Regions from separate parts of the Deinococcus malanensis genome, predicted to be linked through region 3. Evidence: riboswitches for the same ligand, from Rfam matches in the RefSeq annotation. Region 3 holds a riboswitch; each other region holds the start of a gene.
The links. Region 3 has a riboswitch for cyclic di-GMP ahead of IEY49_RS09950 (family 16 glycosylhydrolase). Riboswitches for the same ligand answer to the same signal wherever they lie in the genome.
Positions count from the first base shown of each region.

Region 1: it holds a riboswitch for cyclic di-GMP, as region 3 does, so the genes downstream of both, IEY49_RS15720 (glycoside hydrolase family 16 protein) here and IEY49_RS09950 (family 16 glycosylhydrolase) in region 3, are expected to answer to the same signal.
Region 2: it holds a riboswitch for cyclic di-GMP, as region 3 does, so the genes downstream of both, IEY49_RS18330 (hypothetical protein) here and IEY49_RS09950 (family 16 glycosylhydrolase) in region 3, are expected to answer to the same signal.

Region 1 is NZ_BMPP01000015.1:2,241-12,099, reverse strand. Features, by position in the region: gene IEY49_RS15725 (hypothetical protein) at 1-32, shown strand, start outside; gene IEY49_RS15720 (glycoside hydrolase family 16 protein) at 466-1,653, opposite strand; cyclic di-GMP riboswitch class I at 1,669-1,744, opposite strand; gene IEY49_RS15715 (PAS domain S-box protein) at 2,885-5,836, shown strand; gene IEY49_RS15710 (hypothetical protein) at 6,085-6,327, opposite strand; gene IEY49_RS15705 (M48 family metallopeptidase) at 6,539-7,648, opposite strand; gene IEY49_RS15700 (YjgN family protein) at 7,800-8,939, opposite strand; gene IEY49_RS15695 (response regulator) at 9,071-9,484, opposite strand; gene IEY49_RS15690 (response regulator) at 9,685-9,859, opposite strand, start outside.
Region 2 is NZ_BMPP01000021.1:1,958-11,816, forward strand. Features, by position in the region: gene IEY49_RS18320 (ATP-binding protein) at 1-1,352, shown strand, start outside; gene IEY49_RS18325 (sensor domain-containing diguanylate cyclase) at 1,637-3,184, opposite strand; cyclic di-GMP riboswitch class I at 3,490-3,565, shown strand; gene IEY49_RS18330 (hypothetical protein) at 3,958-5,463, shown strand; gene IEY49_RS18335 (hypothetical protein) at 5,615-5,992, shown strand; gene IEY49_RS18340 (acyltransferase family protein) at 5,989-8,463, shown strand; gene IEY49_RS18345 (lipopolysaccharide biosynthesis protein) at 8,644-9,843, opposite strand.
Region 3 is NZ_BMPP01000007.1:101,332-111,190, reverse strand. Features, by position in the region: gene IEY49_RS09960 (glycosyltransferase family 2 protein) at 75-1,373, shown strand; gene IEY49_RS09955 (glycoside hydrolase family 26 protein) at 1,402-2,292, shown strand; cyclic di-GMP riboswitch class I at 2,480-2,554, shown strand; gene IEY49_RS09950 (family 16 glycosylhydrolase) at 2,609-3,325, shown strand; gene IEY49_RS09945 (alpha/beta fold hydrolase) at 3,508-4,392, shown strand; gene gatC (Asp-tRNA(Asn)/Glu-tRNA(Gln) amidotransferase subunit GatC) at 4,461-4,751, shown strand; gene serS (serine--tRNA ligase) at 4,751-6,028, shown strand; gene IEY49_RS09930 (DinB family protein) at 6,420-6,944, shown strand; gene IEY49_RS09925 (hypothetical protein) at 6,941-7,390, shown strand; gene IEY49_RS09920 (hypothetical protein) at 7,377-7,751, opposite strand; gene IEY49_RS09915 (ComF family protein) at 7,903-8,541, shown strand; gene IEY49_RS09910 (DUF1684 domain-containing protein) at 8,546-9,112, opposite strand; gene IEY49_RS09905 (RNA-binding S4 domain-containing protein) at 9,109-9,315, opposite strand; gene IEY49_RS09900 (hypothetical protein) at 9,399-9,859, opposite strand, start outside.

The DNA.
Region 1 (9,859 bases), on a different contig from region 3:
GGCTGACCGGGGCAGCTTCGGCGGAAGTGTAGTTATGCTCGCCCAGGCTGGCCGCGGGCTTCAGGCCGGTCAGGCCATCCGGGACGCCTACGCCCGGCAGTCATCTCATGTTCCGGTTCTGTTGACTCTCCAGCCAGATACCTTGTAGGGGCTGGGGACCGTGCCGGTCGGTGCGACATCGGGTGCGTAGCATGTAGGTTCCAGGCAACAAGGCACCACAGGTAGCTTTATACGAGGGTATGGAACGGATCGGCGGTCACAGGCGAATGGAATGGAGGCCAGGAACGACCCGGCACCGCCCAAGTGGTCACCTGAGATTGCAGAACGATGGGCAGGGCATGAAGCTCCTCATCATGGGCGCAATCGAAGCAAGCGGGTGGTCTTCAAGACCACCCGCTTGCTCGCGTCATCAGCACATTCTTTATCTAGAAACTGTAGATCTCCGTCCAAGCCCTGACTCTCGCTTCAGCGAATGGCGCCGGAAGCACTCAGGGTGTAGCTCGGGGTGCGGCTCGACCAGACCACGCGGGCGTAGTACTGCTTGCCGGCCGCCAGGTTCAGCGTCACGCTGTCGGTGCTGCCTTTGCCCTTTCGGCTGCTGCCCAGCAGGGTCGTGCCGTCGGCTGCGTAGATCTCCAGGTCACTGTTCCAGCCTGTGGTCAGGGAAACGGTACTCTGGCCGCCCAGATCGGTGCTGGTGAAGGTGTACCAGTCCTGCGTATCGGTCGAGCTGAGTGTTCCCGATACGGATGCGACCTTGGTCAGCGCCAGGGCGCCTGCAGCAGTGTCGTCCGTTGGGGCGGTGACAGGGGCGGTTGTCGGCGTGCTGGTCGCGGTGGCCGGCGTAAAGCTGACGTAGTCGACAAGCATGTACTGGGTGCCAGGTGTAGCCTTGCCGCCCCAGCCGGTGGAGTTGGTGGGCCACAGGTTCAGCATCAGGTGCGCTTCGGCGGTGGGCACCACGGAGGTGGTGGTGCGCTTGAGCACGCCGTCGATATAGAAGTCGATCTTGGTGGGCGTCCAGTCCCAGCGGTAGGTGTGGAAGCCCTGCGTCAGGTTCTCGCCGGTGCCGCCGGTACCGTAGTCGTGACGGCTGGTGGTCTGCCAAGCGCCCATCCAGTCGGTGGTGGGGTTCTGGCCTTCGACCTCGTGGTCAATCTCGGTTTCCGAGTCATTGACGAAGTTGAAAAACGCGCTGATGTTGCCGCTGGTGCCGGTGCCTGCCACCGATGGATCGGCGCTGCTGCTCGAGGCACGCATCCGGGCCTCGTAGGTGCCGTAGCCGTGTTTGGCGTTGGTGGCCAGCTCGGCAGCGCGGGCCACCAGGCTGCTGCTGACGTCCAGTTTCATCACCAGGAAGCCGTCTTTCACAGTGACGTTGCTGGGTTCCCAGGTACCGCTCAGGCCGTCACGTGCCCAGAAAGGGGTCCAGGTGTTGGACGACACCCACCAGCGGGCGGTGTCCAGCGTATTGAAATCATCGCGCCAGCTTCCGGCCACGTTCTGAACCTCCACATTCGGCTGCGATGCAACAGGTGCCGGAGCCGTCTCTTCGACGGTGGACTCCGGAGTGGTGGTGCTCGAGCAGGCAGCCAGCATAAGGCCCAGGGCAGTGGTGAGGGCCAGATTTTTGACAGCAATACGTGTACGCATGAAATTCTCCCTTCTTTCGGTAACTCGGCCAACCACTAGGGTTCCGGAAGCTTTGCGCCACCGCCTCGCGACGGATTTGCCTTTTTCGGTTAAGGGAGATGAACCAGAGGGGTTCATCACCTCCGGTAGATTAAGTCGAAATTAATGACAGACTCCTTACACAAAGCTTAATAACATTTTTATCAATTGTGACGATATAAAGATTTTGCACAACCGATAGATATGGCATAGACGAAAATGCCGTTCTGGAAGTCCGCAAGGAAGTTTTGACTCCTGGTCATATCCGACTGAAATCACCTTAAAAACGACTCATTCATTAAGGCCTCTCGGAACTACCATGTTTATCGAGAATGGCTCCTCATAAATTAAGACTTGAACAGTGGCGGATCCTGCCTCGTGATCGGACTCCCTCATCAGGTCTGACGAAGTGGGTGGCGCTTCATCTGCCTACCAGCGCGAAGCTGGACGCTGCACAGGGCCCTGTACGCCTGGGTTGGGAGACAACCGTTGGTTCGTACTGCTCTGATCGGTAGTTCTGCAGCTGCAGCACAGCCGGCTGCCCCCGCTGGCCAGGGAGACCTGTTTTTGTTGTGGCACCACCTCAAATATCAGCGCGTGTTCTTTGCAGCACAGGGCTGTGGTGGGCCCGGTGAGTATGCTGCTCAGCGTGGCAGGCCTGTCCCTCTGCACCGATAGCTGCCGTACCTCTATCAATGCTCTGTTTCAGATCAGCCCACTGTCTTTCATGGCCAGTGGACTCACCGCTCCTGTGGTGAATGTGGGCCATGAAGTAATCTTCGCTGGCATCGCCCGGGAACCGGCGCGGTTCGACTCTTGGCAGACGTGCGTGGCTGCGGCTTCGCTCGGTGATGACCTTCGCTAAAGTGCGCAGCAACTCTTCAGGCGCCCGCTGTCCTTGCTACCTTTGTGTCGCGTTACCGCGCCGTTCGGAGCAGGACCAAGAACGGTACGTTCGGGAGTGCCACGCGGCCCCGGTTCTCCTAAAAGCGCAGGCAGAGGTCAACAGTGGCCAGCGTGACCTCTCCACAAGCCTGGAGGGTCGAACTTGGACTTCGTCGTATCCCCAACACCCTGAAGGAGTGCCTCGAACGACACCACCTCGAAGACCGCCTCTAGGCGGCTCCATGTCTGCGTCCTGCCCGGCAAAATCCACTCGCTCAGCTCGATCAAGAAGAGACCATCTTTCTGATGAATGCCTTAGAATCACCGCGTGCCCCCCGCCCATGAAGGCCACGCGCTGAGCGTCGGCTTCGCCACCCTGGATAGCCTGCTGGAGGGGACGTCGGCTGGGCTGGCAGTATTGGACCAGCATCTGGCCATCGTGCATACCAACGCCGTGTTCCGGCGGCTGACTGTCCGGCCAGCCAGCCACGACGCAGGGAAACCCCTGGTGGAGGTGATGCCCGGGGTGTCCCCGGCTGTGGTTGAAGCCTGTCGAGCAGTGCTCGACACAGGAGTTGCGAGACGTGATCTGGCGGCTGTGACCGCACCAGAAGCTCACCCCGTGACCTGCAGTGTTGTGCCTGTGTACGACACCGGCAAGGAGGTCCAGGGGGTCGCCGTGATACTGCGGGATACTGGTCAGGGACACACGGAGCATGGCGGAACCCCGCGCAGTCATCGGGACCACGACCTGCTGGCGGTCGAACAGGCCCTGGCTCAGGCTCTGGCCACCACCGAAGTGAAGCGGACCATCCTGCAGAAGGTCGTTCCTCTGATGGGGGCCTACGGTGGGGCGCTGGTCGAGGCTGTTGACGATCAGACACTCTATCTGGTCGGGGCTGTGGGCTACGAGCCCTCCGTCAAACTCAGCTGGGAAAACTTCCCGGCGCAGGAGTACTATCCCGTGGTTCATGCTCTTCGAACACGGCGGCCCGTCTTTGCCACGGCTGAGCAACTTGACCGCGATTTCCCTGAGTTTGTGCCTCTGTTCCAACCTGGAACGAGGGCCGTTGCGGCGCTTCCCCTGGAGGACGGGGAGGTTGTCACATGCGCGTTGACCCTGTCGTTCCACGATGAGCAGGCCATAACGGACGAGCAGCAGTCCTATCTGCTGGAAGTGCGAGAAGCGTGTTCCTGTGCACTGAAACGGGCACGCCGATACAACGCGGCGCATGAGGAGCGGGAGCGGGCCACCTTGCTGGCGGAAGCCAGCGCCGCGCTTGCCGCTTCACTGGACCTGCAGGGAACCCTGGACCGGCTGGCTTCCCTTGCGCTCCGACACGTCGCCGACTGGGCCGCCGTCTTTCTGGCCGATGATGACGGTCTGCCTTTTCCGGTGGCCGTGGCCCATCACGACCCGGGCATGGTGGAACTGCTGCGCTGGTTCACTGCTCAGTACCCGTCGGATCCCTCCTCCCCCGGCTCGACCGCGTGGGTCATGCGCACTGGAGCCCCGCTGCTGATGCCGGTGGTTCCAGGTGGCCTGATCAACCAGATCAAGGATGAGCAGCGCCGGCGCGCGGTTCAGCGGATGGGACTGCATTCGCTGATCCAGGTGCCGATGATCGCCAACGGCCGGACGGTTGGTGTGCTGGCCCTCGCCACGACACATCCCCAGCGCACGTATGGGCCCCAGGATCTGGAACTGGCCCAGGCACTGGCTGAACGTGCGGCTCTGGCCCTGGACAATGCGGCGCGGTACGAGGCGTCGCAGATCAGTGAGCGCCGCTACCGTTCCCTGATCGACGCCACCCGTCAGATCGTCTGGACCAACACCGCCGAGGGCATGCTGGTGGGCAAGCAGCCGGGATGGACCCAGCTGACCGGGCAGACCGAGACCGAGTACACCGGTCTGGGCTGGACTGACCGGGTCAATCCGGAGGACCTGCACCGCACGTTCGACGCCTGGCAGGAAGCGCTGCTTTCCCGGACCATCTACGAGTCTCACCAGCGGGTCACCGTCGCATCCGGCGAGGAGCGTCATTTCAACGTACGCGCTGTTCCGGTGCTTGACCTGGACGGACAGGTCCGCGAGTGGGTGGGCGTTCACACGGACATCACCGAGCAGGTGCGTGCCGAGACCAGGCTGCGAAGCAGCGAGGAGCGCTTTCGCAGCCTGGTCGAGGCCAGCCCAATCGGGATCGCCGTCGGCGCTATGGACGGGTCGATGCACCTGGCGAACGACGCATACCTTCACATGCTGGGCTACTCCCGCGCCGAATTTGAGGCTGGACAGGTCAACTGGGCGGCCCTGACCCCGGCTGAATTTCTGGAACAGGACTTTCAGGCCTTTGAGCAGGCATTTGCCCAGGGAACGTCCGAAGCCTACGAGAAGGAAATGGTCTGCCGGGACGGACGCCGCATCCCGGTGGGTCTGGTCCTGACCCGCTATGAGGCGCAGGACGAGACGTTTGTGGTGGCCTACGTGCAGAACCTCACGGTGCAGTTGGAAGCCGAGCGTGCCCTGCGGGAATACGGCGTTGAGCTCGAGCGGCGGGTAGAAGAACGCACACGCGCACTGGAACAGACCAATGCCGAACTCGAGCGTTTCGCCTATGTGGCGTCACACGACCTTCAGGAGCCCCTGCGCACCATCGCTGGACTGACAGGGCTGCTCGAGAAGCGCTACGCGGACCTATACGACGAACGGGGACAGAACCTTCTGCGGCTGATCGTGGAAGGCACGGCCCGGATGAAGACGCTGCTCGACGACCTGCTGGTGTTTTCACGCCTGGGCGCCGAACTGCTCACGCTGGAACCTGTTTCCGCGACTCATTTGGTTGAAGAAGCCCGTGGCCGCCTTGGCGGATTGCTCGAGGAGAGCGGCGGTCAGGTCACCTGTGGACCGCTGCCCATAGTCCTAGGCAACGTTTTTCAGCTGATCCAGGTGTTTCAGAACCTGATCGGCAACGCCCTGAAATTCCGGAAACCTGACAGCGCGCCACACGTCAGGATCAGTGCCGAGCCTGACGGAGAGTTCTACCACTTCACGGTCGAGGACAACGGCATCGGCATTGATCCCGCCTATTTCGACCGGATTTTTGTGATGTTCCAGCGCCTGCACGGCCGGGACCAGTATGCCGGCACCGGCCTGGGGCTGGCCATCTGCCACAAGGTGGTCGAGCGCCATGGGGGACAGCTATGGGTAGAATCCACACCCGGCGAGGGCAGCAAGTTCCACTTCACACTGAAAGCTGTTCAGGCTGGCTCGGAAGACTGATGACACGTCGGACCTCACAGCACCCACATCGAGGCGTCCGAGGCACGCCGGGTCTGGAGACAACATTCGCGTGGTGGTGCGCCTGTCCCGTTGCTACCACCTGATGCGCGCCACGTTTGCACCAGGACAGGCTCTCCGCCCTGTCCGTGACCTGCAGGCAACTGCGGCAGCAGAAATGCTCGTGTCTGCACACCATTGCAGCTGTCTTTTCAACAGCCGGCACCCACCCGGCAACTCACGCCGAGGAATCATCCTTGAGGGTAAAGCCCGGTAAACTCCTGGTTCAGCCAGTATTCGGCGTCATCCGGAGCAATCCCTTTGCCCTGTAGCGCCTGCCGCCACAAGGTCCAGACGGCTGCCTTGACGTCCGGATGGCATGCCAGAAAGTCCGCCAGAGCAGCACGCTCCTGTACAGCCGGGGCATCGATCGTCAAACCGATATCCGCCTCGTACGCATGGTGCAACACCTCTACAATTTCCGAAGCGCTCATCTCCGAAGGGTGCATGTATCGAGCGTACTCCACCGACCGGGGCGCCAGCATCAGGTCTGCAAAAATTCTGCGGACAACATACTTACCTGATGTTGTCCGGTCGCGTGGTCTCCTGACTGGTGGCTGACGGGTGCCTGGGGTTACGCCGGACCATTTTGTTTTCAGGGCTCTGCTGGCGCCTCAGTGGGCCACACGTTTCAGGCCTGCCTGCTCAGGGAGTCTGTCCATGTCCCCGGCTCTCAATTTCCTTCAGGTGCCTGATTCGGTCTGAGGTGCCAGGGTGTGTGGCGAGCAGGTTTTCCAGGCGGCCGGTCTCCCCTACGCTGTTTTCGTCGGTCCGTGGACTGCCGGATTCCATGCGGGCCAGCAGGTCACGGAGCGGTTTGGTGGTGCCATATGCCGTCATCAGAAAACGGCCCGCCAGAGCGTCCGACTCCCTTTCTGCGGCTCTGGAATACCCTTTGCTCAGAATGGTGGCCGGAACAGCGGCGGCAAAGGTGCTGGCGCTCACCACGTCGCCGGTGACCGCCACCGTCAGGAGCGTCAGTCCCAGGCCCTGATACACGCTGGCCAGTACATGACGACTGGTGACGTGGGCCGCCTCGTGCACCATGACCCCCATGAGTTCCCGGTCATTGCCCGAGAGATCTACCAGCTGATCCGTCATGACCACAGTTCCATTGGGAAGGGCAAAGGCGTTGGCGCCAATCTGGAACATCTCCGCCTTTTCCGGCTCTCCATCGCGCAGAAGCAGGCGGTAGGGGTAGGGCCCCCCTGCCCAGCTGCTTGCCCGCCGGAACGCCGATTGCAACTGGGCCTGACGTGAGGGACTGAGGGTGCTCGGGGCCAGATACTCACCGTCCAGCAGCTCAATGGTTTCGCGGTCAAAAACGGCCAGCACCCGGTGTGGCGTGGCTGCCGCGGCTCCACGCGCCAGGGTAGGTATGCCATACACCACGAACGCCGCCGCCAGGGCCAGCGTCATGGCCAGCGCGCCCAATGCGGTCCACCAGCGTCCTTCGAGCCTCCTGATGCCAGCCAGGGCATGGTTCTGACCCAGGTGGCGCTCCAGAGTGGCTACGGCCCCATCGTCTCCAGTCTCGAAACGGGCGCCGTCCGGGAATTTCACGACCCGGGGAATGCCGGGAACTGCAGGATCAATGCGGAGCTGGTTCAGCTGCCAGTGGGTTTCCACCATGGCGTTCAGGCTCAGCACCACCCTGGAGCCAGTGACGTGGAGGGTGGCCGGTTGGCGGCGGCTGGTGCGGCCATCGAACCCCGCTCCGGACACGGTGAGATCGAGCTGCTGAGAGCCTGTCATAACAGCACCTGACGGCTGCGACATGACGCGCCAGATGAATGGCTTCGCGCAGCCACCACCGGGAAGTGTGACGGGCGGGCAACCGGGCGTACCTGACACCGCTGGTGGACTGAGCCTGGCGCATTTTTGGTCCACTGCCGCTGGAATGTCATCAGAAGCCCACGTTGATATCAAGCAGCTCGGTGGCCGCTTCGCCCAGGCTGCTTTCTCCGACTGCGCTTCCCGACGCGAATTCGTCCAGCGGGGCGATGGCCCGCACGGTAATTTCCTGCGTGATGTAGCGGGCCCGGCGTACTGCAGCCCAGGGGGTGGCCAGCCCAAGGGTCAGGGCCTGCACGACTGCATTCGAGACCGCGATCCAGACCACCACCCAGGGACGGAAAGTCGCGGTTACCCGGACCACTCCACCCACTTCCACGTGATTGAGCACATACCGCATGGTCGAAGCCCGGACATATTGCCAGGTCACCCCGTAGACCGCCAGGATAGCCAGGTACGCTGCTGCAATGCCTACAAGTGCAATGTTGTCAAGGCCACTCGTGACAGCGACCCTTTCGCCGAGACCTGCCAGGGCCAGCGTTCCAACCAGGGCTGCGAGGATCAGTCCACCAGCCACGGTCAGGCCGACCCCAACCAGCCCGATGACGTAAAAGTCACCCACATCCCCCCGGAACGTGGCCCTCGCCGATCCGTAGGCTGCGCATTCCACCTGATACCGGCGCTGCCGATACCAGGCCCACGGGAGGGCCAGCCCGGCTGTCAGGCCCGCTGCGATATTGGCCAGCCCGTAGGCGACGTAAGCCTGTCCTGTGTTCGCGTGGTGGCGGAACCTCAGGCCACGATGAACGGAGCTGACGGCCAGGAAGCCCAGCGACTTCATGACAAGCCAGGGATACAGCAGCACGTAGACCACGCCCAGGGTGCCGGCCACGTACTCCCAGCCGGAGAACTTCAGCGTGGTTGACAGCGAATACAACCCGAAGGCCAATCCAATAGCCAGGTAGCCCCGGAGAAGGGCCAGAGGGTTGGCGGTGTACTCAAAGTTCTGTCCGTCCAGCCAGGTGTGGCCATAGAAATACTGCCGCTGCCGTACCCGCGCCCAGGGCAGGTACACGCCAAGCGTCACGATGGTCAGGGCAGTATTCACGATCCAGAGCCTGAAATATTCTCCGGCCTGCCCGGTGAATGACATCGGATAGTGCTGCACGTGCGGTGCCGCTCCTGGTGTGGCAGGGTCCTCAAGCAGGACAGGGGCCTGCCCGCTGGCAGTAGAGGGCAGGACCTGAGTCATGCACGCATCCTAATGCCGAACTGCCTGGCGGATGTGCCGAAATGCCTCCTCCGTCCGGTGGTGCGGGCTGACAGCAGGGCGGCTGCAACTGTCAGGGTTGCTCCCGGAAGACCGGCACCTGGTGGCGAGGATCAGGAAGACGGACTCGTAACCTGCGCCTGAAGCCAGTAAGTGACGAACGCTGTCATCTGTTGCGGAAAACCGGGGGCCTTGATCAGGAATGCGCTGGCCTGCAACTGATAGGCCTCGACCACCTCGGCAGGTTTGGCCGAACCGGACATCAGCACCACCGGAAGATGCGCGAGTGCCGGGTCAGCCTTGATGATTTTCAGCACGTCGATGCCGTTCAGTCCCGGCATGTGCAGGTCCATTAGAACCACGTCGGGTAGACGTTCGGGCGGCTGCTTCAGGAACGCGACGGCGTCGGCCCCGTTCTGATGGGTGGTGACCAGCAGGCGGTCCTTGTGCGCCTCGAAGACCTCCTGAGCCAGAAAGAGATCAGCTGTGGAATCTTCGACCAGAAGCAGATGGAGCCGCTGAACCATGCCATAGCATGTGCCACCGTGGCCCGACCGATCTTCATCCGAGCTTCATGCATAGGGGTGGCCGCCCATTTTCGGCTGCAGGTGTGGTCCAGGAATGCAGAGTTGCAGGGGCAATGAAGAGACCAACCCTGGGCGCCAGCCCTTGGGCACGCCCGCCGAACAGAGCAACGTGGGGAAGCGGGAGCGTAAGGGCGCCTGTGTCAGAGCCCCCGACCTTGAGCCCGCAGAGGTTTGCCGGAGACGCGGCAGAGGGTCCAGAAGCCCACCAGTGCATCGATCTGCTGCAGGAACGTCGCAAAGTCATGGGCCTTGACCACGTAGGCACTGGCCCGGAGGCTATAGGCACGGGTGACGTCCGCCGGGTTGTCCGACGCT
Region 2 (9,859 bases), on a different contig from region 3:
GTGGAATATTCGGCGAACTCCAGCCGCGCGGACAGAACCTGGTCGGTATTGCGCTCAGCAGCACCGAACGCCTCGTGCGACTGATCAATGACCTGTTGGACGTCGAAAAACTTGAGTCCGGCAAGCTGGATTTTCACATCAAGGCCGTGGACCTTGGAAGCCTCACCGAGCAATCCGTGGATGCGAATCGAGGATACGCTCAACAATACGACGTCAACCTTGAGTACCTGAATGACTCGGGTGACGTGCGTATTCAGGGTGATCCAGACCGGCTGACTCAGGTCCTGGCGAACCTGATCTCAAACGCCGTGAAGTTCTCCCCCCGTGGAGAAACCGTCACCATTGCCCTTGGCCGTCATGCAGACCGGGTACGGGTGAGTGTACGCGACCGGGGTGAAGGCATACCGCAGGAGTTCCGCAGCCGGATCTTCCAACGTTTCGCTCAGGCGAACGCGGCAGACACCCGTGAGCGAGGCGGCACCGGGCTCGGACTCAGCATCAGCAGGGCCATTGTCGAGCGGCACGGTGGAACCATCGCCTTCAACGATCATCCAGAGGGGGGGACGGTGTTCTGGTTCGAGCTTCCTGTGCTTAGCCCTGCTACGCCCACCGCTGGGCCGGGTGCCGTGAGTCGCAGGGTACTGGTGTGCGAGGATGACCCGAACATTGCCCATGTGCTGCAGCTGACCTTACAAAAGGCAAACATTACGGCTGACCTGACCTATAGCGCCGAGGAGGCCGAGCAGCGGCTCCTCGAACACACGTATGACGCGCTCCTGGTGGACTTGCTACTTCCCGGTAAGGACGGCATCTCATTTATACGAGAGCTGCGCAGCCGGCCACAGACGGCTGACCTGCCGATCGTGGTCTTGAGTGCCGTTGCTGATGAAACGAAAAGTACTCTCTTGGGTGACGCTCTGTATGTGGTGGATTGGCTCAACAAACCCCTGGACACGCCAAGGCTGCTTTCCGCCGTGCGTCTGGCCTTGAGGCGGGATGACCATTCAAAGCCACATGTCCTGCATGTCGAAGACGACGCGGACCTGCGAGAAGTGGTGGGCCAGGTTCTGGGCGAGCTGACGAGGATCACCCAGGTCGGGAGCGTGGCAGGCGCCCTGACCGAGCTTCAACTCTCTCAGTTTGATCTGGTACTTCTGGATCTCGGCCTGCCCGATGGAAATGGACTGGAACTGCTGCCTCACCTGCGTGCTCAGTTCCCTCCCGTGCCGGTGCTGGTGTTTTCTGCAAGCGAACTCGACCGCCCCAGCGTGGAACGGGTTGCTGCTGCCCTCATGAAGTCACAGACGTCCAACGAGACCCTCGTACAAACCATACAGGCCCTAATCAAATAGCCATGTGCCTGTGGTTCCCAGTGACTGTTATCTCCGCGCCGAAGCATGGTGGCAAAACCATGTGCTCATAACCTCATCCCATTGTGCTTCAGGCAAAAAAGGGAGGTGAGCCAGGACCTGCATTCTGCCCCGTAAGTCGAATAGCCCCGCTCAACGAGGATTTCGCGTTTACGCTTCGAAATCGCCTTTCAAGAATGTCCAGTGCCGAAAGATTTCCTGTTAAAGACTGCCAATTTGGAGGAAAAGAACTCCCTGCCAATATCGTCCCAGGTCCACCAGGACTGTCACACTTTCGTCGGCAGTTGCGCACGCAGGCGCTGGCGGCGTCGTTTGGCTTCATACATGCGCTGATCGGCCTGTCGTTCCAGGTCCGGCAGTTCGGTGCCAGAAAAGTACCCCGCTTCTGCCTTGACCACGCCAGTACTCGCGCCCAGGGGCAATGCCGTCACCTGACGGGCAGCCAGGGTCGCAATATCGACGTGCTCCATGGTGTCGTCCTCACTTGTCGGGTCCAACAGCAGTGCGAACTCGTCGCCTCCGTACCGGTAGGCTTGACCAAAGTCCCGGACTTCATGGTGAAGTGCCGTAGCGAACACCTGAAGGACACGGTCACCTTGCGCATGCCCTTCGACATCATTTACAAGCTTAAAGCCGTCCAGATCAATCAAGGCCAGGGTAAATGACTGCCGTGAATGTGCCCGCCTCTCAAGATCCTGGTCAAACGCGCGGCGGTTGGCTACACCGGTCAATGGGTCCCGGCGCGCCTGCAGAACGCTGGCTTCCAGCACCGAGTGCCGGACAAGCGCGGCGCGCACGCTCCGCCCGGCAGCGTCCAGCAATGCCCGGTCACTGGCGCGCCACGCGGCGCGGCGACCTCGGTCAGCGCGAACGGCAATCAGCAGGTAGTCGATGTTCGCATGCTGACCGAGTGGCACCCACGCGGCTGACTTGAGCCCAGCCTCAACCCCTTCCGGCAGTGCCAGGGGATGCTGCGGGTAGTCCTCGAGATAAGTGGTGTGCTTCGTGTTTCGTAGGGAACGCGTCACGCCGCCCGCGAGGTCGGGCAGGCGCGCCGCGAATGCCAGCAGGGCTGGGTTCAGGTCAGGCTGGTGGTGGGCGACCTGAACGGTCATGGTGTCCGCTTCAAAAGCCATCAGTCCGGTCCAGTCCGCGTGAATGGCTGTTCCGATCAGGCGCGAGACTTCCAGGGTGGCCTCCTGAGGACTCAATGTGGCGTCCAGCAGCCTGTTGATGTCTTCCAGAACCTGGGCGTGCGTCACCAACTGGCGCAATTCCTGCAGCTGCTGGCCCTGCATGCTCACCTGGGACTGAAGTGCGCGGTTGTGCAGCCGCAACTCGAGTTCATCCATGACTAACGCTGCGAGATCCTGGAGGGCCTCCAGGTCCGCCGGCTCAAGGTCAAGGGGCGCATCACCGAACACGCACAGGGAGCCGATACGGTGTCCACTGGGCGTGGTGAGTGGTGCGCCCGCGTACATCCGGATACTCGGGCTCCCAAGGACCAGCGGATTATCCAGAAAACGCTGATCCTGGCGGGCATCCGCCACCGTGAGGACCTCGTCGCTCAGGATGGTCCAGGCACAAAACGAGTGCTCGCGCGGAGCTGTGCTGTCGGTCGTCCCGAAACACGACTTTCCCCATTGCCGATCCTGATCCACAAAATTCAGAACGGCTGAAGGCGCTCGCAGAGTCCGGGCTGCCAGTCGGGTGATGCGGTCAAAAGCCTTCTCAGGGGCTGTATCGAGAATGTCGTACCGGGCAAGGTCCAGGAGCCGGGCGTATTCCTGTTCAGGCTGAGGAGCGCTCGACATGCTGGCAATGTAGAGCAGCCTACCTGACATGATTCTTGCGTCAGCGGCGGAAAAGACAGACCAACACTTCGGTGGTTGAGCGCGACTGAATTCGAACCCATCGCTCCCTTACCACCGAAATGACCGCCTGAACGCCATATCCTCAGAAGGCACTCAAAGCTGCCTTCAAACCAGACGTCCGTATCGACCTTACGTGAGAAGCGGCCCGTGAACCAGCGAACTTCACGTTATCCAGGTGTAAGGGGAGCGTCATCAACACTTCTCTAATCTGTGCAAGGTGACAAGCCTCCTGGCCTGTCTCTCTTAACCGACAACGGCAAAACCACTGTGAGGTGGTGACGCAAAGCTTCCGGGACCCCAGTGGTCGGCTGAGCTACCGAAAGAAGGGAGGCCTTGTGGGCATCCGTTACGTATTCAACTCTATGTTGCCTGTCGATGCCCTTCGTGGCCTGTGCCAGCGGTATCGCCTTAGCAGCCGGGCCACACCGAAGTATAATTGGGAACAACGCCCGGGCAAGGTGTTTCTGTCGGAAGCCCTGTTACTTATGGGCCTGATGCTGACAGCGTGTACAAGTGCGCCCACCCGCCCAACCGAAGTGACCAGTGCTGTTGGTGCTCAGTGGTCTCAGATGACCGCCTCTGAGCTCACCAGTACGGGAGCGCCAATGAAAGGGGCAATGTACTGGCCACGGCTGGCAAGGAATCCCTCCTGGTGGGGGGAATACGAACGCGGAGAGCTGACGGACGAACAGGTTCGAGCTGATCTTCAGCAGATGAAGAGGGAACTGAACATCAATACGGTGCGCGTCTTCCTTTTCTACGACCATGAATACCGCGCCTGGGGACAACTCGGATTTACAGATGGAAAGGGCACATTCAATGATGCGCGCTTACAGACAGTCAGCCGCTTTATCGACCTCGCAGGCGCCGAAGGTCTGGACGTCGTCCCCACCCTGTTTATGGAGATGGAGACCTTGGAACATGGCGGATTTGACTGGACCACACTGGAGACAAACTACGGTTACCATGAAGCTTACGCCCGCTGGGTGACCCGGATGCTGGCAGCCAAAGCCAATGTACACGGCGTCAATCTGAAGAACGAGCCGGACGGGTTCGGCGCGTGGGCAGATCCCGAGGTCGCGGGCCGAATCCTGACCTGGATGGGCCGCTTAAAGCAGGTGATCAAAGACGAGGCGCCGCATCTGGGCGTGTATGTCAACAGTGCCGCGTTCGACAATACCTTCAAGAAGTTCGAAGGTGCGCCTGTGGGCCACCAGTCGATCTACGACCTGTCTGACGCGCTGTTTTTCAACAGCTACCTGTGGGCAGACAACGGCTTCTGGCCTTATGCTGTCCCCGCTACCATCTACCGGTATATCAGCGACCATAACATTGCTCGCAAGCCGATGGTTCTCTCGGAACTGGGCTGGCCTTCCTACAATGACGACAGTGGCATGATCGTACCTGGCATGCAGTGGGATCTGCCGCTCGGGTTACGGCCCACCACGCCGAGTACGCCCGAAATGCAGAAGCGTGCTGTAGAAGAAAGCGTCTACTGGGCGGAAAAGTACGGGTTTTCCGGCCTGATTGCGTGGGCGGCCTATGACCACGTTCCGGGAGCATACCGGAACCCTTTCGGGCTGATCGACGGATCAGGCCGGGCCTCTGCGGCAGCCGCAGTCTTTGCCCAGGCGTTTACGAACCAATATTCCAGCCAGGGAGAAGCTCCGGTGTCGCTGGTCGATGGTCAAGTGACCGACGGGAAGATCAATGGCCTGAATGGCACCACTCCCCTGCCGGCTGGCGTGAACCTTGACGCAGGAGGGTCGTACGCCAGTCAGCCTCTACGGTACGCCAACCCAGTCTCGCTCGCAGTCAAGTTCCGTCAGCCCAGAACTCCTACCCATGACGGAGTTGCAGTAGGCATTACCTCGGCCGCGACCACTCCCAAGGTGATTCAGTTGCGCCGGGAGGAGCACACCAAAGTCTGGCGCCTCTTTATCAACAACAGCGAAACCGCACGCTCTCGTCCTGACGCAGGTCTGGGGACCGCGCCTGTACACGTACGAATTGAACTGGCAAACCGTGCGGTCACGTTCCAGGTCAATGGCAGCGCCCTGACCCTGTACTCCGTCAAAAATGGAGGGCGCTACAGTCTGACTCTGACAGCAGGTGAAGTCACGGCGCAGTGGCGTCTGACTGCGGCGGCCAGTACGGCCGCTGTGGAGCTACTGGAAGCGAGGGCACACGGGACGGCAGGCACTCGCTACTCTCCCTGACCCCTGTGCTCGTCTTCGCGGCGCCCAAGCAGCCCTTGGGAAGTAGTGAACCACTGAACTTCAGCATCTGGAATGTTTGTCCTCCAATTCCGGTTCTGCCGGGAGCGCATACCGGATTTCTCCCATCTCCCCTGCCACTACCGGAGGAAAAGTGCACCTTGACCGCACTGCTGGCGTCACGGCGCTGAACACCGGATTGACGATGATCGACGCGGCCTACAAAGCCTGGCATTCGGTTAAACCAGGGAGCGGGAGAAACCATGATCATGGCCTCCCCAAGTGTTTCATCCGACGATGGATCTTCGTTCGTTGGATGAAAGAGCGGGTTGCAGAATACGCAAGTTGCCCCGTCGTCGGGCGCATCCCTGAAGTTGAACAGGTTACATATCCTATCTACGTGCATGGCCCGCTGCTGCACCTGACTGGAGACCTGGACCCGGCACGGCCCACAAAACGTGAAGATGCCCGTGCGATCTCAAGTTTCCGTGAGCGTCACATACACGCTCGTTTTTTTAAAGTGACCGTGTGACCACATCGCCGCTCCCTGCACCAACGCTGCATGCATTGACCGGCCTGCGTTTCCTGGCGGCGATGCACGTCGTGCTGTATCACTATGGCCTGCGGACCTTCGAAGGGGCACCATTCTGGGTTTCCAACATCCTCCATTCCGGCTATGTTGGCGTCACGCTGTTTTTCGTGCTGTCGGGCTTCATCCTGACCTATGTCTACCTTGACGCCGATGCCCGCCGGACGGTGGACGCCCGCAAGTTCTGGATTGCTCGTGTCGCTCGAATCTACCCCGTCTACCTGCTGGGGTTGTTGCTGTGGCTGCCTTTTTTCATTGGTAAGGCTTCTGGGGACTACATCTCACCCTTGACGGCATGGCTCACAGGTCTAACGGCGCCTCTTGCACTACAGGCCTGGATCCCCAACACGGCCTGCGTCTGGAACTGCCCATCGTGGTCAGTGTCTGTGGAGGCCTTTTTCTACCTTCTGTTTCCTCTGCTGGCCGCCCTGCTGTACCCAAAATTCCGGGTCGCCACGTCGGGCGCGTTCGCCCTGACCTTCCTGGGATTATGGTTGCTGTCCCTTCTGCCCCCAACGGCGCATCTGATAACAGAGCGTTCAGGCAGCGCGCTGGGCACCTATGAACCCTGGCTCAACGCCGTGAAATTCAACCCACTCACCCGCCTGCCTGAGTTCCTGATGGGCCTTGCCCTGGGGAAGTTTTATCTTACACGCCGGGCACAGGGGCGTATGGACGTCCAGGCAGGCACAATCCTCGGACCCGTGGTGGCGTTGGCCCTATTGCTTATACTGGCCTTCAGCGGCAGCTTTCCGTACGTGTTTCTTCACAATGGCCTGCTGGCTCCCCTGTTCGCTGCGCTGATCTACGCGTTGGCGACGGGGAAGGGCGTCCTCACTGCCGTTCTCTCCGTTCCATTTCTGGTGCTGCTTGGCGAGGCGAGTTACTCGATGTACATCTTCCACGCCCCCCTCTGGGACTGGCTGTACAAATTCTCTAACACCGCTGGGATCGCGACTAACGGGGGGACAAGTCTATCCTTCCTGCTCGTCTACCTGGCGCTGATCGTCGGCGTCTCGATCCTGACGTTCAAAAAGATTGAGATTCCTGCGCGTGACGTCCTGCGTAACGTCCTCAGCGGAAAGCCGGCGCGCAGTCCAGCCGTGCCACGGGACGCTTCCGTGCCTACTTGGCGCTTCAATCCCCGACGCCCGGAATTCATCACCGGCGTCACAGTGGGTCTTGTCGCCGCCGCAGGTTTGCTGCTGCATCCATTACTGGCCCGCGCCGAATCTCCGCGAAGCACCCTGCCCGCCGTCGCGACCGCTCAGGATGCGCCGGGCCGGACGGGTAACCTGCTTGACCCGGCGGCGTTGGCTCGGGGCGTCGAGGCAGCTGGATGGAGGCCTGCGGGAGGGCGGTGGACGGCTCAGGATGGTGCGGTGGTGCAGGAGCAGACAGAGGGCTATGACCTGGCCCTCCTCTCCACCGGCATCTACCAGCCGCCATACACCTTCCGCGTGGCCCTCCGGAACTTGCAGGGGAACGGGGACGGGATCATGTTCAATGCTCCCCTTGCTGATTCCAAAAACGGCGCGCAACTGGTTCGTTACACCGACGATGGCAGCGGTCTGTTCTGGGGGCACTTTGACCAGAAGGGTGACTTCATTGGAGCGGGCTTCGCACAGACCCTGCCGCCTCAAAAGGCTGGACGGCACGTGCTGGAAATCCAGGTGGGCACGGACAGCTACAGCATCGTCCTGGACGGTCGGCAGCTTGCCAAGACTATTCCTCTTCGCTCGCGTGCTGGTCATATTGGGCTGACCACATCCGTCGGATCGGCCGCGTTTGACAGCGCAGAGGTCACGGTAGAGGGCGCCCCTAGTGCTACGACAGCGCCCGAAATGCCAGATCCGGCACCTGCCCCTACGGCTGAGAGCACAGGTGCTTTCCGTGAACCATTTACCGGGTCGCCTGAGGCTACCGGGTGGGCGCCTGTTGGTGGTAGCTGGCAACTGCAGGCACGCACTTTCGCTGAGACCACCGAGGAGGGCTACGATCAGGTGTTGCTGTCTCCCCGGGTATTCCAGGCCCCGTTTGTTCTGACCGCCCGATTCAGGAATCTGACCGGCAACGGGGGGGGCGTGATATTTGGCTCACCGGAAGGCGAGAGCAGAACCGGGCGTCAGCTGGTGCGCTACAGCGACGACGGTACCACGCTGACCTGGGGATACTTTAACGAGCAGGGAGATTATGAGGGTCAAGGATCAGCTCCTACGACACCACCGGGCACGGAGCTTCACACCCTGAGGGTGGAGGTCGGGTCCAGCACGTATGCCGTGCTGCTTGACGGCAAACGGGTTGCGCAGGATGTGCCCCTCCAGACGAAGTCAGGCCGCGTGGGCATGCAGAGTTCGGCAGGCACGGTCGCGTTCGAAGCCTTCGAGGTGGATTCCGCTGCAACAGGCCCTTGAGTCAGTTTCCGGCACCTGATCGGACGCCCCCCGGCACCACAGGTGCCATTGATACTTTCCCCCGTAGCCACTGCAAGACTCCTGGCCAAAAAAGTGCGTCCAAGGCGTCATATCAACTATCGGGATAGCCACCGCCAAGTGCAGATGCCGCCCAGTTGCTCCTCAGGACAGAACCAGCAGTTAACCAGAACGTTGTCTTCTCCTCTCAAACCACACCACAGAGAGAAGGCTCAGCACCAGCAGTCCCCCCTTGGCGGCCATCTGGCTCCAGACAACCTCGCTGAGGGTGTCATGGAAGAGACCGATCAAAACCAGTTGCGCGGCGGCCCCAAGAAGCGGGAGGTAACCTGCGGCATGCTCGCCTAGCGCCAGATAATGGTTGCTGATCGCACTGGCCAAAGCATAAAGCGTCGTCAGCAGCGCATACGGGCCGACCAGTGGTGCTCCAGGGAGGTAAGCGTCTCCATACAGCAGTCCAAGGACCCACTCAGGAGCCACCGCGCACACCAGTGTGATTCCCCCACTGATCAGGCCCACGGTTCCCAGCGCGACCCACAACAGCAGGCGGGGGGAGGCTCCGGCGTTCTGCCGCGCGGAGACCATAGGAAACAGCGCGGTCCCGATGGCCCAGGAACTGTAAAACACCACACGGCCAATCATCGCGACGGCCGCATAGATGCCTGCCTCCTGGCGTGGCAGGAGGGCGTTCACCATGAGGATGTCACTGTTGATGATGACGGCCTGAGCGCCCAGGTTGGTGAACACCGGAGCTGAATACTGCAGTACCTCCTGCTGACGGGCGAGTGTGACCTGAAGGGTGCTCTGATAGCGCTTCAGATGCCAAATGGTGGCGGGCAGCGCAGCCAGGGTGGCCGCCACCGCCCCTGTGGCTCCCGGCAGGACCAGGAGTGCCAGAGGGGTCAGCAGAATCTTTATGGCATGCTCGAGCACCATGTTCAGGCCGAAGCCGCGGAAGTTCTGTAGTCCCTGAGCTTCCCCGCGCAGAACCCCCAGCCATGCGTAGAAAGGAACCAGCACTCCCAGCCAGACGAGCCAGCCTGCGGGAAGATTCAGCAGCGGGGAGAGCCAGAACGACCCGGCTACCAGCACCAGGCCGAACCCGCCTCCAGCGATCCAGGCGAGGCGGGTTGTGTAGGCCGCCACGCTTTCATTTATGGCAGCGTACCGCGCTCCTGCCTGCTGCAACGTGAGCGGCAGCAGGGCTACGAGGAGGAACAGGGAAATAAACGACGCGTAGGCCCCATATTCCGACGGCCCGAATACCCGTCCCAGCACCACCGCATACCCATAATTCAGGACATTGACCACCAGCATCGAGAGGAACAGGACTCCTCCACCCTGAATCACCTTCCTGATCATGCCGGACACACCTGAT
Region 3 (9,859 bases):
TTTCAGGAAATGCCCCTCCAGACTACTCAGATCCTCGTGGGCCACCAGCATGAACGCTGCGGCCGGGGGCGGCGATGATTGTCGTGCTGACCGTGGTGATCGTCCTGCTGCTGATCAAGGCCATCCTGACCGTAGTACTGGCCGTTGCGCACCGGCGCCGGGCCCAGCGGCAGTGGGCGGAATTGCCCGCTACGCCGCTGGGCGTTACGGTGATGATCGCAGCCTACAACGAAGAGGTGGGCATCACCGGCACCCTGACTTCAGTGCTGTCCGAGGCTCTGGATGAGCTGCAGGTGCTGGTCGTCGACGACGGATCGAGCGACGGTACCGCTGCAGCTGTCGAGCGCACTGCCCAGCTTGACCCCCGGGTTCAGCTGATCCGGCAGGACAACACCGGGAAGGCCGGAGCGCTCAATCACGCCCTGCAGTACGTGCGCTATCCGGTGGCCGTCAGCGTGGACGCCGACTCGGCCATCGCCCCGGGCACCCTGGCTGCCCTGGCCCGCCACTTCCACGACCCCCGGGTAGGTGCGGTGGCTGGTGACGTACGCGTGGCCGGTGACGCCAAGCTGATTACCCACGTTCAGGACATGGAGTACACCGTCGGGCAGCATATGGAAAAGCGCGCGCAGTGCATGCTGGGCACCGTGTCGGTGGTGCCGGGAGCTGCCGGGGCCTTCCGTACTGAACTGCTGAGGGAACTCGGTGGCTACAGCCGCGACACCCTCACGGAAGACATGGATCTGACCATCGCCATCGCCGCCGCCGGTTACGAGGTGCGCTTCGAGCCCCGGGCCCTGAGCTTCACCGAGCCGCCCCAGGCGCTGAAGCATCTGTGGCGTCAGCGGATGCGCTGGATGTACGGCACCTTCCAGACGATGATCAAATACCGTCATCTGATGTTCAACCCCCGCGCCGGGAAGGTAGGTCTGCTGACGCTGCCCTACATGCTGCTCTACGGACTGGTGCTGGGCGGTGTGGGTCCGCTGATCGATATCGCTGCCGTTTCGATTCTGGTGCAGTACTCCACTTTCGACGCCGTGTGGCCCATCATTGCGCACGTTCTGGTGGACTTTGTGATCGTAGGTGCGGCCCTGGCGCTTGGTGGAGCTTCGTGGCGCATGCTGATCTACACGCCAACCCAGCGCTTCTTCCTGCGGCCTTTCGTCGCTATCGTAGTGATGATGACCTGCTGGACCTTCCTTCGCCGCCGCAACGTACACTGGAACAAACTGCCCCGGGTAGGCCTGAATATGGCCATGACCAACCCGGCCGCTAGGACCCCGGCAATGTCTCCTGCCGCTGCCATAGCTCCAGCCACCCTTCCGCTGCCTATGCCCGTCGGGACCGGCCCCGAGGAGCGCGCATCTTGATCGGGAGACTGAGTTGAGGTGGACACGAATGTGCGCCGCGATGGGAGTCTGGGCCCTGGTTGGCACAGCGCAAGCGGCCTCCTGCGGAATGTTCGGCCTGACGGTGAATTCGCCGTCCGTTCTGGGCGCTGTGGAGCAGAAGGTAGGCTGCACCTTCACCTCCACCCGCTGGTTCGTTGACTGGAAACGGCCATTTCCAGGGCAGGCCGCGCTCCAGTTCTTCAAGACGCCGGGCCGGCAGCTTGAGCTGTCCTGGCAGCCACGCATCCGGCTGGGGGAAAACAAATACAAGGGCGTGACCTACCGCGCTATTGCGGCTGGCGAGCACGACGCTTATATCCGGGGGTTCGCCCGCAGTATCCGGACCACCGGCCGCACCATCCCGATCACGTTTGCCCCGGAGATGAATGGCGACTGGGGCGCGTACCAGCTGAGTGCCAGGAACACTCCACAGGACTTCAAGCGGGCCTGGCTGCGTCTGCACCGCATTTTCCGCGAGGAAAAGGCCAACGTCCGGTGGGTCTGGAGCCCCAACATCATCTATCCCACCATGCGGTCGAACTACCGCGCGCTGTACCCGGGTGACGCGTATGTCGACGAGGTCGGTCTGGACGGGTACAACTGGGGCACGACCAATCCCTGGAACCGCTGGAAGACGTTTGCCCAGACCTTTGACCAGTCCTACCGCGCAGTCAAGAAGATCACGAACAAGCCTATGCAGCTTGGCGAGCTGTCCAGCGTGGAGAAGGGTGGAAACAAGGCGGCCTGGATCCGCAATATGTGTCAGGTGCTGCCCAGTTACCCTCAGGTCCGCAAGGTGTTCTGGTTTCATGTGGTAGACCGGAACGTGGACTGGCGTCTGACCACCAGCCAGGCAGCCCTGGACGCCTTTAAGGCCTGTATCCGTAAACAATCCTGAGATAGAAAGATCGTACTGACCGCCGTGACAGGCGGTCTTTTTTTATGTCTGGTTCTGGTTGTTCCTGGGTCCGTCCCAGCTCACTGAAGCTAACCACACCCCTTCACGGGGGGGTGCTGGGCCGGGAGTGATATTTTTGATGCGTTAATCTTGCGACAAAGAGGGAAGCCCGCAGAAGCAGCTTTTCCACCGATAACGGCAAACCCGCTGCGAAGCGGGGACGCAAAGTCACGGGACCCATGAGGTCAGCCGGACCACCGAAAGGAGAAGCGTGATGAAGTGGGCGAATAGGGTCAAATTGGCAGGCTGTGCTTTGATGCTGACACTCGTGACGGGAGCGCAGACCCAGTCGAACGCCCCTACACGCTGGACCGAGAACTTTGATCGCCTGGATACCTCCACCTGGGGCGTGTCCACCTGGAACGGCTTCTGGCAGAACGATCAGGTCAAGGGCGCTTTTCAGAAGCAGAACGTCTATACCGATGGCCGCGGTCACCTCGTTCTGATGCTGGACGTCAAGGCCTGCCCCCAGGGTCTGTGTGCCCAGGCGGCTGAGGTCCAGACCCACCGCCGGTTCGGGTTCGGTCGCTACAGCGTGCGGATGCGCGCTGCCAGCCACACTCCCGAGGCCCGTACGCCCGGACGCGCACGCCCCGGTAATATCAGCGGTGCCTTCAGCTTCTTCAACAACAGCGCCACCGAAATCGACGTGGAGATCGAGGGTCACCGCACCAGTTTCATGAACGCGGCGGCCTGGACCAGCCTGAAGACCAAGACCGCCGCCCTGGTGCCCTCGCCCCAGCGTACCGATCTGGCGCGTGATTTCCACACCTACACCTGGGACTGGCAGCCTCACCGCCTGGCCTTCAGCATTGACGGCGTGAAGGTTTGGGAGACCCGCCAGCACGTGCCCCAGCAGCCCGGGCACCTGATGCTCAATGTCTGGCCCACCATGGACCCCAACTGGGGCGGTCAGGTCAAACCCGGCCGGGTCTACATGCTGGTGGATTCGGTCAGCTTTCAGCCGCTCTGAAGGCCTCTCGGCGGCTCCCCGACATTCCGTTCTGCTCCGGAGACTTCTCTTCCCCCGCCCGCCAGGGTCGGGGATTCTTTCTGTTCGTGCCGAGACAGCAGGAAAGGTGTACAGGACATCTGCCATGGTTCCGCACCCACTGACCCCATAGTTTGAATGTGACATTCGTTACGGAGGGAGTTATGGTTCAGTACAAGTCTCGTGTGGTCCGTCTTCGGCAGGGTGATCTCGAGGTGCACGAGGCTGGGGAAGGAACTCCGCTGGTATTGCTGCATGGAGCTTTTACGGACCACACCATCTGGAACGACCTGGTGACGCGGATGGTAGTACTGGGTTACCGCTGTGTCGTTCCTGACCTGCCGCTGGGCTCGCACCGACAGCCGATGCCGCAGCACGCCGACCTCTCGCCGTCTGGTCTGGCAGATCTCGTGGCGGATCTGATCACGGCACTGGAACTGGCCCCCGCGACCATCATCAGCAACGACACCGCAACAGCAGTGATGCAGCTTGTGCTGACCCGGCATCCCACTGTCACAGGCGCTGCGGTGCTGACCAGTGGTGATGCCTACGAGCACTTTCTGCCCCCCGTGTTCGCTTCTCTCAAAGTGCTGCCCTATGTTCCTGGGGGACTGCAGATGCTGGGGCGGGTGATGCGCCACCCCAGACTCGGGCGTCAGCGCTGGGCCTTCGGACGCCTGAGTACCACCGGCATGAGCACAGAGCAGGCTGAGCGCTGGAGCGCCGGCCTGACCACGAATCCAGGGGTGCGCCGTGATGTCCGCTCCATGATCCGGGGCTTTCACCGCCGTCATACCCTGGGGGCGGCGGCGCTGTTCGGCACGGTTGGCGCGCCGGTCCGAATCGTCTGGGGGCGCGATGACCAGGTGTTTCCGGTCAGGTTGGCTGCGCGGCTGGCCCGTGACCTGCCTCATGCCGACCTGCACGTGCTGGACCACGGCTGGACCTATCTCCAGCTGGACGCCGCTCAGGAACTTTCAGCGCTGGTCCACTCGTTTGTTGGAACGGGTCACGGGCGTCGGTCGCCACAACCTGCACTCGACACCTGAATCCCTGTGGCCCTCAGGTCTCTGCAGGCCCTAAAACCTCTTCGCAGCGCCGCCCTATACTTCGGGGCATGATTGACGCGGCCCAGTTGGACCACCTCGCGCAGCTCGCGCGGCTGCACCTCGAACCTGAAGAGCGCGAATCGATGACCGCCGACCTGAACAGCATCCTGGGGTACTTCGAACAACTCCGGGAAGTGAATACCGACGGTGTCGAGGAAATGCAGCGGCCGGTGGATCTGGTCAACGTGCTGCGTGACGACGTGCCCGGTGAGGTGTTTGCCCCCGAGGTGATCGAGGCCCTGGCCCCCGAGATGCAGGGCGGACAGATCCGCGTGCCCCGCACGGTCGAGGCCGACTGATGCTCGACCTGCGCTTTATCCGCGACAATCCAGAAACCGTCCGCCGCGCCATCGAGGTCAAGGGCGTGAACCTAGACCTGGACGATCTGCTGAGCCTCGACCGTGAACTGACCGCCCGGAAGCAGCAGGTCGAGGCCATGCAGGCCGAGCGCAACGCGAATGCCAAGCTGGTGCCCAAAGCCACCCCCGAGGAGCGCCCGGCCCTGATTCAGAAGGGCAAGGATCTGGGCGACGAACTCAAGGCCCAGGAACCGGCCCTGCGTGCGCAGGAGGAGCAACTGCGTCAGCTGCTGCTGCGCGTGCCGAACATTCCGCATGCCGGAGTGCCGGTCGGGAAGGACGACACCGAGAACGTGGAACTGCGCCGCGAAGGCCAGCTGCCCACCTTCAGCGTGGCGCCGCTGGATCACGTCGAACTGCTGGAAAAACAGGGCTGGAGCGACCCAGAGCGTGTCGCGCGGGTCTCGGGCAGCCGCAGCTACCTGCTTAAGGGCGAGGCGGTCATGCTGGAGATGGCCGTGCTGACCTTTGCGCTGGACTTCCTGAGTGCACGCGGCTTTACGCCGCTGTCCACTACCGCCCTGGCCCGGCCCGAGGCTTTTGTCGGCAGCGGACATTTCCCCGGTGGGGAAGATCAGGTCTACAAGATCGAGGGTGACGAGCTCATGCTGGCGGGCACGGCCGAAGTGCCGGTCAACAGCCTGTTCGCCGGGGAGCAGCTGCCGCTCGATACCCTGCCGGTGACCTATGCCGCCATCAGCGCCGCCTTCCGCAGCGAGGCGGGCAGCGCCGGGCGAGACGTGCGTGGGCTGATCCGTGTCCATGAATTCCGCAAGGTCGAGCAGTACGTGATGTGCCGCGCCGACGAGCACGAGGCCCTGCGGTGGTTCGACACCCTGCTGACCAATGCCGAGGGGCTGCTGCAGGCGCTGGAACTGCCCTACCGCGTCGTTCAGAACTGTACCGGCGACATGGGTGCCGGCAAGGTCCTGATGTACGACATCGAGACCTGGGTACCCAGTGAGGAGAAGTACCGAGAGACGCATTCCTGCTCGTACCTGGGTGACTGGCAGGCCCGCCGCACAGGGCTGCGCTACCGCGACGAGGACGGCAGGCTGGTCTACGCCCACACGCTGAACAACACAGGAATTGCCGCGCCGCGCATTCTCGTGCCCCTGCTGGAAAACCATCAGCTGGCCGACGGCCGTATCCGAATTCCCCAGGCGCTGCGTCCCTACCTGGGCGGCAAAGAAGTGATCGGCCAGCCGGTGCGCTGACAGGGAGCGCCAGACCCGGGTCTGACACAGGGCTGAGCCCTTGAGAAGAGCTGGACGGGTGGGAACTGCGGGCCCCAGGGTCGGATGATCCTGGTCCTTCGCTGATCTCTGGACGGCTGACAGGAATATGCCCTGAACCCTGATTCTCCCAGGATCCGGTCCGGCGGAAGAGACTGGCAGACTACGGAAAAGGAAACGTACTTCCGGACATGAACGGGCGCTCATGTGGAATTGCGGAGGCAGAGCACGACGCAGATGTGCTGCTGCCAAGCTCTCTGCCCCTCTACGTACCTTGCCCTGAGCTCGAAACAAATGGCAGACCCTCTGTGAGAAGTACGGCCCGTCGCGGACGGGGATTCTTCCCCTGCACAGCACCGCGTACACTGCCGTCATGACCCAATCCCTTCAAGACCCGACTGTGCTGCTGATCATGGGCCGTACCCCCGACGAGGTGCGCGCACGCCTGGCAGCTGAACTCGACGCCTTCGAGGCCGAGTTGCGGACCCGCCAGGCCGACTGGTCCGTGACCCAGCCGGGGCGTGAGTGGTCGCCTGCCCAGGAAGCGGAGCACGTGCTGCTGATCAACGAGGGGATTACCCGTCTGGTGGGTCTGCTGATGTCCGACCGGGAACTGCGGCCTCTTCCCCAGACACCGGGCGTGCTGAAAGAGGGCAGGCGTCAGGCGCCGGCGCACACCTTGCCCAGTCCTCACGGGCTGGCCTGGGCAGACCTGGAAGGCCGCTGGGCAGAGCACCGCACGCGACTTGAAGCGGCGGCCGCGCAGCTTCGCGATGTCCCGGAGCGCACCATGTGGCACCCCTTCTATGGCGAACTGGACGCCCTGAACTGGATGCGGATGGTGGCCGGTCACCTGGACAGTCACCGCCGGCTGCTGAAACGGAGTGCGGGCGCGTGACCGGCCCGGACCATGCACCCGCACAGACCAGAACCGACAAGGGCGTGCGCGGTTTTGAACTCGACCTGCATGTGACTTTCACCCGGCCGCTGCCAGAGGCTGAAGCCCTTTCTGTTCTGCTGGCCCTGGAGGGATTCCGGGTCGAGCTGTACCGCCCGCATCCGTCCCCCACCCGTCCAGCCCACGAGGCTCCGGCCATGAAGGCGCCGGCCGAAGTGCCTTCGGCCCGGCTGAACGGTCCGCTGCGCGACCCTGACACGGTGCGGGCGGGTCTGTCGGCATTGCTGCAGGGCCCAGCCCGCTATATCGAGGTCGGAGTCCGCGGCTTCCTGCGCAGCGCCACCGGGCAGACCGAGTGGATGCCCTGGCGGCGCAATGCCGTGCTGCCGCGCACCATGGCCGGGCAGGTCACCTTCGAAGAAGGCGTGAAGTTCATCCTGGAGTGATGCGGAGGCTGACCCAGGCCGCTGGATGCCAACGATAAACGTCGCAGGAGTACAGGGGCATGCCGACGTGGACTCCATCTCTGGCTGGGGACCCGACCAGCAGTCGGGGCTGGCGTGTGGGATTTCCTGACTGACAGCCCAGGGTCATGACCTGGACCGACGCTTCTGGACGCAGCAGGTAGCACAGGTGGTCAGCGTGCAGGGCGTGCAGGGCATGTGGCGCCTGGTTGGACGGGACGTCGCGCAGAACCAGCAGGGCCCGCTGGCCGGAAGAAGCGGCCCACACGTCGACCGCGGCCAGCTGGTCGTGTCCCTGGCCGTTGCGGTATTCGAACCGGTGGGCGTGCCTGAGCAACTGCAATTCTGACCTCCCTGATAAGACTGATGACGGCGTGTTCCTGACCAGCGGCAAAAAGAGCTGTTGATCTGGTGCTTCCTGGCGTTCTGGTCAGGGTTCCATGCCCGTGTTAAACCGGCGTAAACAGAAGTGGGGACCGCTTTACAATTCCGGCATGGCTTGCGAATGGTGGGCAGCGCTGACCCGCACGCTGTTGCCGCGTGCCTGCCCCGGGTGTGGGCAGCAACTGGGCCCGGAGGCCGGACTGTGCCCAGGCTGCCGCGCCGCCCTGAGACCGCAGGTGCAGGTTCATAGTCCCCTGTGCAGCCGGGTCGAGCCACATCTGGTCACGCTGGGTGCGTACCGGGGAGTGCTGCGACGGTCGGTGCGGGCGCTGAAGTACGGGGGCGCCCGCGACCTGGCGGGCATTCTGGGCCCGGCCCTGGCGCGGGGCGTGCCACTGGAATGGGGCGTGACGGCCGTGGTGCCGGTGCCGCTGCACGTGTCACGGCTGCGTGAGCGGGGGTTTAATCAGGCCGAGCTGCTGGCCTGCGGGCTGGCGCAGGAGTTGGGTGTGCCCTGTGTGCCCCAGGCCCTGACGCGCCGGCGTGCGGGTGTATCACAGGCGCGCCAGCAGGGAGCACAGCGGCAGAACTTCCATGGCCACTTTCAGGCGGATTTCCGGCATTTGCCGCCAGGGGGGGTCCTGCTGCTTGACGACGTCCTGACGAGTGGGCGCACGTTACTGGCCTGTCGCGATGCCCTGCAGGACGCTGGCGTAAACAGGCTGTATTACGCCGTGGTCGCGCGCTGAGCGCTTAGGCGGGAGCCGTGGGCAACTTCTCGCCGGCGCGCACCACTTCAGGCAGCACGTTCTCGCGGGGGGGCAGCGGACAGGTCCAGCCGTCGCCATAGGCGCAGTAGGGGTGATAGGCCATGTTGAAGTCCACATTGACCAGGAGCCCGCCGTCAGAGTCGCGGCCCACGGGAGCGTCCAGGTAGCGCCCTGCCCCGTAGGTTTCCTGGCCACTGGTGGCGTCCCGGAACGGAATAAAGACCCGGGCCGGGGCCTCCTCACCCAGGGGCGTGAAGACGCTGAGGCTGTGCTCTCCGCCAGGGAGCGGAACCTGTACGCGGCCGTAGCGGGCCATGGTCCGTGTTTCCCCGGTATTGGTCTGCAGGATGAACTCGGCGCTGGCGTCCTGCGGGAGAGGTTCAAGTGGAACGGTAAACGTCCAGGCCGGGTCTGGCGCGAAATAGGACAGACCCGTAAAGTCCGGCAGCGCGGCGGGTTCAAGCGGACCCTGTCCCGCTTTGAAGTGCGCATCCTTGCGGCTGCGAAATTCCTGCACTGCCTGGCTATAGGGGTCCGCGTTGCTGGTCACCAGTCCACCTTGAGGCGGTGCCCGGCATATTCCACGATGTCGCCCCGGCGGAGCTTCTTGCGGCGGCGGGTCTCGACTTCACCGTTCAGCCGGACCTCGCCGCCCTGGACGCGGAACTTTGCCTCGCCGCCGGTCTCGACCAGGCCGCGCAATTTCAGGAAGTCCTGAAGGTCTATGGTGTCCTGGAAACGGTCGTCGGTCATGCGGGCAGTGTACGCCCCTGATCCGGGACCGGTAAGCCCGGTGCCGGGATCAGGGGCGGAACAGCAGGGTCAGAATGGATTGTTCAGGGCCGGTACTGGCTGCTGAAGAGCCTCAGGTCGGCGTCGTCCACCTTGCGGTCCTGGTTCAGGTCCCCGACCGTGGCGTTGGTCTTGCCATAGTTGTTCATCAGCAGGGCCAGGTCGCTCAGGTCGATCTTACCGTCGCCGTTGAGATCTGCTCCGCTCAGGCGGGTACGGGCTGCGGCGGGCGACCACTCGGTCAGGCCCAGCTCACGGCTCAGCTCGGCGCGCAGTGCATCGGCCAGCGGCAGGGGACCCTGAGGGTTGAACTCGATGCGTCGCTCGGTGCCCACCACCACGACCCGCGCGGCGACATCCGGATTGAAGGGGGCGCCGCTGCTGCCAAGGGCCAGGATGGGACCGCTGGCGGTATCCAGCGTCACCGGCAGGTCCTTGGTGTTCAGCGTGGCGATGGCAGCCTGCACCAGCCGCAACATTTCTGCACCCTGCGGACGGAACTTGA